DNA from 2 places in the Kluyvera fluvialis genome. Region 2 is predicted to be linked to the other one. Evidence: predicted binding sites of a transcription regulator. Region 2 holds the regulator's gene; the other holds the start of a gene.
The links. Region 2 encodes CRP, which controls carbon source genes, mostly activating them, when cyclic AMP is high. Its sites were predicted from a motif close to ATGTGANNNNNNTCACAT; they were not measured.
Positions count from the first base shown of each region.

Region 1 (3,550 bases), 170 kb from region 2:
CAGGTTGCTCTGAACCAGGCTAAAGGTGCGCGTCTGCACATCCTGGGCGTGATGGAACAGGCTATCAACGCACCGCGCGGCGATATCTCTCAGTTCGCTCCGCGTATCCACACCATCAAGATCAATCCAGACAAGATCAAAGATGTTATCGGTAAGGGCGGTTCTGTTATCCGTGCTCTGACCGAAGAAACCGGCACTACCATCGAAATCGAAGATGACGGTACTGTGAAGATCGCAGCGACCGACGGCGAAAAAGCGAAACATGCTATCCGTCGTATCGAAGAGATCACCGCAGAAATCGAAGTGGGTCGTATCTATGCAGGTAAAGTGACCCGTATCGTTGACTTTGGCGCATTCGTTGCCATCGGTGGCGGTAAAGAAGGTCTGGTACACATCTCTCAAATCGCTGACAAGCGTGTTGAGAAAGTGACTGACTACCTGCAAATGGGTCAGGAAGTACCGGTTAAGGTTCTGGAAGTTGACCGTCAGGGCCGTATCCGTCTGAGCATTAAAGAAGCAACCGAGCAGTCTCAGCCTGCGAACGCACCGGAAGCTCCGGCTGCGGAACAAGGCGAGTAAGGTTTGCCTTTTGCCCTCCGCTTTTGCGGAGGGCACATTTATCTGGCAGGATGCCTTGTTTGCAGGCGGGGGACAGGACGTTCATCCAATTGTTGTCTTCGGGAGTGGGAAATGAAGCCTTTTTTGCGCTGGTGTTTCGTTGCGACAGCACTCACGCTGGCAGGATGCAGCAACTCTGCCTGGCGTAAGAGTGAAGTCCTCGCGGTGCCATTGCAACCGACGTTACAGCAGGAAGTGATTCTGGCACGCATGGAACAAATTCTTGCCAGTCGGGCTTTAACCGATGACGAACGCGCACAGCTTTTATATGAGCGCGGAGTGTTGTATGATAGTCTCGGTCTGAGGGCACTAGCGCGTAACGATTTCTCGCAAGCGCTGGCAATCCGACCAGATATGCCGGAAGTATTCAACTACTTAGGCATTTATTTAACGCAGGCAGGCAATTTTGACGCTGCCTATGAAGCGTTTGATTCTGTACTTGAGCTTGATCCAACTTACAATTATGCGCACTTGAACCGCGGCATCGCGCTTTACTACGGTGGCCGTGCGAAATTAGCGCAAGATGATCTGCTAGCGTTTTATCAAGACGATCCCAATGATCCTTTCCGTAGCCTGTGGCTTTATCTCGCCGAGCAGAAGCTCGATGAAAAGCAGGCCAAAGTCGCGTTGAAGCAACGCCTCGACAAATCGGATAAAGAGCAATGGGGATGGAACATTGTCGAGTTCTACCTGGGCAACATTGACGAGAAAACGTTAATGGAACGCCTGAAGGCGGACGCAACGGATAACACCTCGCTCGCTGAGCATCTCAGTGAAACCAACTTCTATTTAGGTAAGTATTACCTAAGTCTGGGGGACAGGGACAGCGCTACGGCACTGTTCAAACTGGCGGTTGCCAACAACGTACACAACTACGTTGAGCACCGATACGCATTGTTGGAATTAGCGCTCTTGGGCCAGGAGCAAGACGACCTGGCAGAATCGGACCAGCAATAGCTGACGTACACATCAGCCCGTAATCACTTTTGATTGCCATCACCTTCGCGGGTGAGGGCGTTGTTGTTCGTTAATACATCTAATTTGAGCCGGTTCACACTTTTAATGAAAATTACCGAAAATTTTCACGATAAGTTATGTAGACTGGCCGCCATTAATATCGAGGCACTTGTACTACATGGCTGAATTCGAAACCACTTTTGCAGATCTGGGCCTGAAGGCTCCTATCCTTGAAGCCCTTAACGATCTGGGTTACGAAAAACCATCTCCGATCCAGGCTGAGTGTATTCCTCACCTGCTGGGCGGTCGTGACGTTCTGGGCATGGCCCAGACGGGTAGCGGTAAAACCGCAGCGTTCTCTCTGCCGCTGCTGAACAATCTTGATCCTGAGCTGAAAGCACCACAGATTCTGGTGCTGGCACCGACCCGCGAACTGGCGGTTCAGGTTGCTGAAGCCATGACGGATTTCTCTAAACATATGCGCGGTGTAAACGTGGTTGCCCTGTACGGCGGCCAGCGTTATGACGTGCAATTACGCGCCCTGCGTCAGGGGCCACAGATCGTCGTCGGTACGCCGGGTCGTCTGCTGGATCACCTGAAACGCGGCACTCTGGATCTCTCTAAACTGAGCGGTCTGGTACTGGATGAAGCCGACGAAATGCTGCGCATGGGCTTTATCGAAGACGTTGAAACCATCATGGCACAGATTCCAGAAGGTCATCAGACCGCTCTGTTCTCTGCAACCATGCCGGAAGCGATTCGCCGTATTACCCGCCGCTTTATGAAAGAGCCGCAGGAAGTACGCATCCAATCTAGCGTGACCACTCGCCCGGACATCAGCCAGAGCTACTGGACTGTGTACGGTATGCGTAAAAACGAAGCGCTGGTACGTTTCCTGGAAGCGGAAGATTTTGATGCGGCGATTATCTTCGTACGTACCAAAAACGCGACTCTGGAAGTGGCAGAAGCGCTGGAGCGCAATGGCTACAACAGCGCTGCGCTGAACGGTGACATGAACCAGGCGCTGCGTGAGCAGACTCTGGAACGCCTGAAAGATGGTCGTCTGGACATCCTGATTGCAACCGACGTTGCGGCTCGTGGCCTGGACGTTGAGCGTATCAGCCTGGTGGTTAACTACGACATCCCGATGGACTCCGAGTCTTACGTTCACCGTATCGGTCGTACCGGTCGTGCGGGTCGTGCGGGTCGCGCGCTGCTGTTCGTTGAGAACCGCGAACGTCGTCTGCTGCGTAACATTGAACGCACCATGAAACTGACCATTCCAGAAGTAGAACTGCCGAATGCAGAACTGCTGGGTAAACGCCGCCTGGAAAAATTCGCCGCGAAAGTACAGCAGCAGCTGGAAAGCAGCGATCTGGATCAGTACCGTGCACTGCTGGCGCAAATCAAGCCAACGGCTGAAGGCGAAGAGCTGGACGTTGAAACTCTGGCCGCAGCATTGCTGAAAATGGCTCAGGGCGAACGTACTCTGATCGTTCCGCCAGACGCGCCGATGCGTCCACGTCGTGAATTCCGCGAGCGTGATGAGCGCTTTGAACGTCGCGGTGACCGTAACGATCGTGGTCCGCGTGGCGATCGTCCAGAGCGTAGTGGTGAAGACCGTCCACGTCGCGAACGTCGTGATGTTGGCGATATGGAACTGTACCGCATTGAAGTGGGCCGTGATGATGGCGTTGAAGTTCGTCACATCGTTGGCGCGATTGCTAACGAAGGCGACATCAGCAGCCGTTACATTGGTAACATCAAGCTGTTCGCTTCTCACTCCACTATCGAACTGCCGAAAGGTATGCCGGGCGAAGTGCTGCAACACTTTACTCGTACCCGCATCCTTAACAAACCGATGAACATGCAACTGATGGGTGACGCGCAGCCGCGTCCAGATCGCGGTGGTCGTGGTTTCGGCGGTGGCGAGCGTCGTGAAGGCGGTCGTAACTTTGGCGGCGGTGAGCGTCGT
Region 1 covers NZ_AP046142.1:580,762-584,311, forward strand. The annotation lists gene pnp (polyribonucleotide nucleotidyltransferase) at 1-579, shown strand, start outside; gene nlpI (lipoprotein NlpI) at 691-1,575, shown strand; gene yrbN (protein YrbN) at 1,681-1,761, shown strand; gene AC6I4B_RS02860 (DEAD/DEAH family ATP-dependent RNA helicase) at 1,754-3,550, shown strand, end outside.
Region 1: a site for CRP is predicted at 1,658-1,675, ahead of yrbN (protein YrbN). Genes of this name have one in related genera too.

Region 2 (3,550 bases):
CGGTGATAGAGAATGTCATCCGCGAGCACCCGCAGGCGCGCGGCGACGGTCTGGGCATTCCAGCGGATCACCGCCTCAGCGTGGCTACGTTCGACCAGTTTTTGCACCTCCTCTGGCTGATGCAGACTCACCGAAATGTGCTCCTGTAGATCAAGGCCAATCTGGAAGGCGCGCAGCAGGCGTTTGTAATCGTTATTCTGGTTTGCCGCCAGCATGTGTAGCTGCTGATAACACTGAGAAATAAGGTCAACCACCTTTTGCTGGCGGCTTAAAAGCGGCGGCAGCGCGGTGTTGGGGTCGGTGTGCTGCGTCAGGAGGCTATATTTTGCTTCGCAATAGTCGGCGAGCTGGCGGTAGAGCAGGCTTAGTGACTCGCGCAGCGGCTGCTCGCGCCAAATCCAAAACCACCACCAGTTGAATAATCCATACCACAGCGTGCCGAGTGCGTAGATAAGCAGCGGCTGCCAAATGGGCATATTACCAGCCAGGCTGAGGGTAAAAATAGCGGCAATCAGCGAAGCCGGCAGCAGCCGCCCGTGCAGGGAGCTTATCTCCGCCGTTACGCCCAAAATCAGCGCCAGCCCGCTGAGAATCAACGGTAGCGGAACCTCGCGCGCCAGCAACAACTGAACGGCAAGACTGCATCCGGCGAACAGACAGCCGCCAATAATCAGGCGTTTGAAAAAACGTTTATGCGGGGTATCAAGACCGGCAATATTGCAGCAGGCGGGAACCAGCGAAAACAGCAGACCTTGTTGAAGATGGCCGAAGATAAGGCCAATGGCGACCGGCAAACATAACACCAGCGTTTGCCGCAGTGCATAGTTGACTTCCGGGTGGTAAATCAGCCTGCGCCACATAAGAGACAAAAACGGCGTACCGTTGGAACAATACGCCGTTTTAAAGGATTAGCGAGTACCGTAAACGACAATCGTTTTGCCGTGTGCGGAGATCAGGTTTTGATCTTCCAGCATTTTCAGAATACGGCCCACTGTTTCACGGGAGCAGCCCACGATCTGACCAATTTCCTGACGGGTGATTTTGATCTGCATACCGTCCGGGTGAGTCATGGCGTCCGGCTGTTTTGCCAGGTTCAGCAGCGTCTGTGCGATACGACCTGTCACGTCCAGGAATGCCAGGTTGCCGACTTTTTCAGACGTGACTTGCAGACGACGTGCCATTTGCGAAGAGAGACGCATCAGGATGTCTGGGTTAACCTGAATCAGCTGACGGAATTTTTTATAAGAGATTTCAGCAACTTCACAAGCGGTTTTTGCCCGTACCCACGCGCTGCGTTCCTGGCCTTCTTCAAACAGGCCTAACTCGCCGATAAAATCGCCCTGGTTAAGGTAAGAGAGGATCATCTCTTTCCCTTCTTCGTCCTTGATGAGTACAGCCACTGAGCCTTTGACGATGTAATACAGCGTTTCTGCTTTTTCACCCTGGTGAATCAGCGTGCTCTTCGAGGGGTACTTATGAATATGGCAATGAGACAAGAACCATTCGAGAGTCGGGTCTGTTTGCGGTTTGCCAAGCACCATGCGCGGTTATCCTCTGTTATAAGCTCTTTCCGGCGGCAAAAACATTGCAGCCACCGGTTGCAATAGTATCCTTCCCGTTACCTGGGAAGTCGGCTGTCGAATATTGCCGCAGCCTGTAATGTGATGTCCTCTGCATACATGCAGTACGTTTATGTATTACCGTAGCATCCTGACTGTTTTAGCATAGCTTGAGCCGTGTGTCTCCTGGTGTCTCGCTTCAGCATGACGGCGATCGCCTTCCGTTGCGAGATTTGTTATGTGCGCGTAATCTGGGAAGAAAATTGCAACCTGGGAGTTAAATATTATGCAAGCGCGTGTGAAATGGGTTGAGGGGATGACCTTCCTCGGTGAGTCGGCTTCTGGCCACCAAATTTTGATGGACGGCAACTCTGGCGATAAAGCGCCAAGCCCGATGGAAATCGTGCTAATGGCGGCCGGTGGTTGTAGCGCAATTGACGTGGTGTCTATTCTGCAAAAAGGCCGCTATGACGTTTCTGACTGCGAAGTAAAGCTCACTTCCGTACGCCGCGAAGAAGCACCGCGCCTGTTCACGCACATCAACCTGCACTTCATTGTGAGCGGTAAAGAGTTGAAAGATGCGGCTGTTGCACGCGCGGTTGACCTGTCGGCGGAGAAATACTGCTCAGTGGCGTTGATGCTGGGTAAAGCTGTCAACATCACGCACTCATACGAAGTGATTGAAGGCTGATATCCGTGATTGCCCGGCGGCGTCCTGCCTATCGGGCAATCGTGATGATTCAGGCGTTGTTCTTCTCTTCCACTAACCGCTGTACCAGCGGCATCATAATCAACTCCATCGCCAGCCCCATCTTGCCGCCGGGAACGACCAGCGTATTCATATGCGAGATAAACGAGCCTTGCAGCATCGCCAGCAGCCACGGGTAGTCAATCCCTTCCAGGTTGCGGAAGTGAATGACCACAAAACTCTCATCCAGTGATGGAATGCTTTTCGCAGCAAACGGGTTAGAGGTATCGACCGTTGGCACTCGCTGGAAGTTGATATGGGTGCGCGAGAACTGCGGAGTAATGTAGTTGATGTAGTCTTCCATTGAGCGCACTACGGAGTCCATCACCGCCTCACGCGAATGCCCACGCTCGCTGGTGTCGCGAATCATCTTCTGAATCCACTCCAGGTTGACGATAGGCACTACGCCAACCAGCAAATCAACATGACGTGCGACGTCATGCTGTGGCGTCACTACGCCGCCGTGCAGCCCTTCATAGAACAGGACATCGGTGGGTTCCGGCAATGGCTGCCAGGGGGTGAACGTCCCCGGTACTTGATCCCACGGTACGGCTTCATCGTAGGTATGCAGATATTTACGCGACTGCCCTTTACCGCTCAGGCCGTACTCTCGAAAGGTTTGTTCAAGCAGGCCGAAGTCATTGGCGTCCGGGCCGAAATAGCTGATATGACGGCCCAGATCACGAGCCTTACGAATGGCCATATCCATTTCTGGGCGGGTGTAACGATGGAAACTGTCGCCTTCAACTTCCGCTGAACGCAGGTTGAGCTGGGCAAATATTTTACGAAAGGCCAGGCTGGTGGTGGTGGTTCCCGCTCCGCTGGAGCCGGTAACAGCAATAACTGGATGTTTGGCAGACATGCGAATAACTCCCTGAACAGGCGACAGAACGCGAAAGCGCCTGCTGTCACCCGTCGTTATCGTTAACCGCGAAATTGGTTGCGGGGCATGATGTTGACCGTCTCGTGAAGTTCAGACCACACCAGCACCGCCTCGCCGCTTTTTAATTGCTCTTTAACATCGGCGACCTTTTGCGCAAGTGAGCGTTCATATTCACCATAATCGGTGCCTTCGCGCAAGACAAAGCTTTCCACGAGATTGTCGAGGGTTTCAGCCGGAATTTCTTGCCAGGGAATAATCATACTTTGCCTCCGAGCCTTGACATTAGCCACGCAGGGATGCGTTTTTCCAGCCACATCTCTGGGTGGAACAGTGTGCCACCGATAAACCCGACGTGGCCGC
Region 2 covers NZ_AP046142.1:414,042-417,591, forward strand. The annotation lists gene AC6I4B_RS01910 (YccS/YhfK family putative transporter) at 1-860, opposite strand, end outside; gene crp (cAMP-activated global transcriptional regulator CRP) at 909-1,541, opposite strand; gene AC6I4B_RS01920 (OsmC family protein) at 1,846-2,250, shown strand; gene AC6I4B_RS01925 (phosphoribulokinase) at 2,300-3,169, opposite strand; gene AC6I4B_RS01930 (YheU family protein) at 3,232-3,450, opposite strand; gene AC6I4B_RS01935 (hydrolase) at 3,447-3,550, opposite strand, start outside.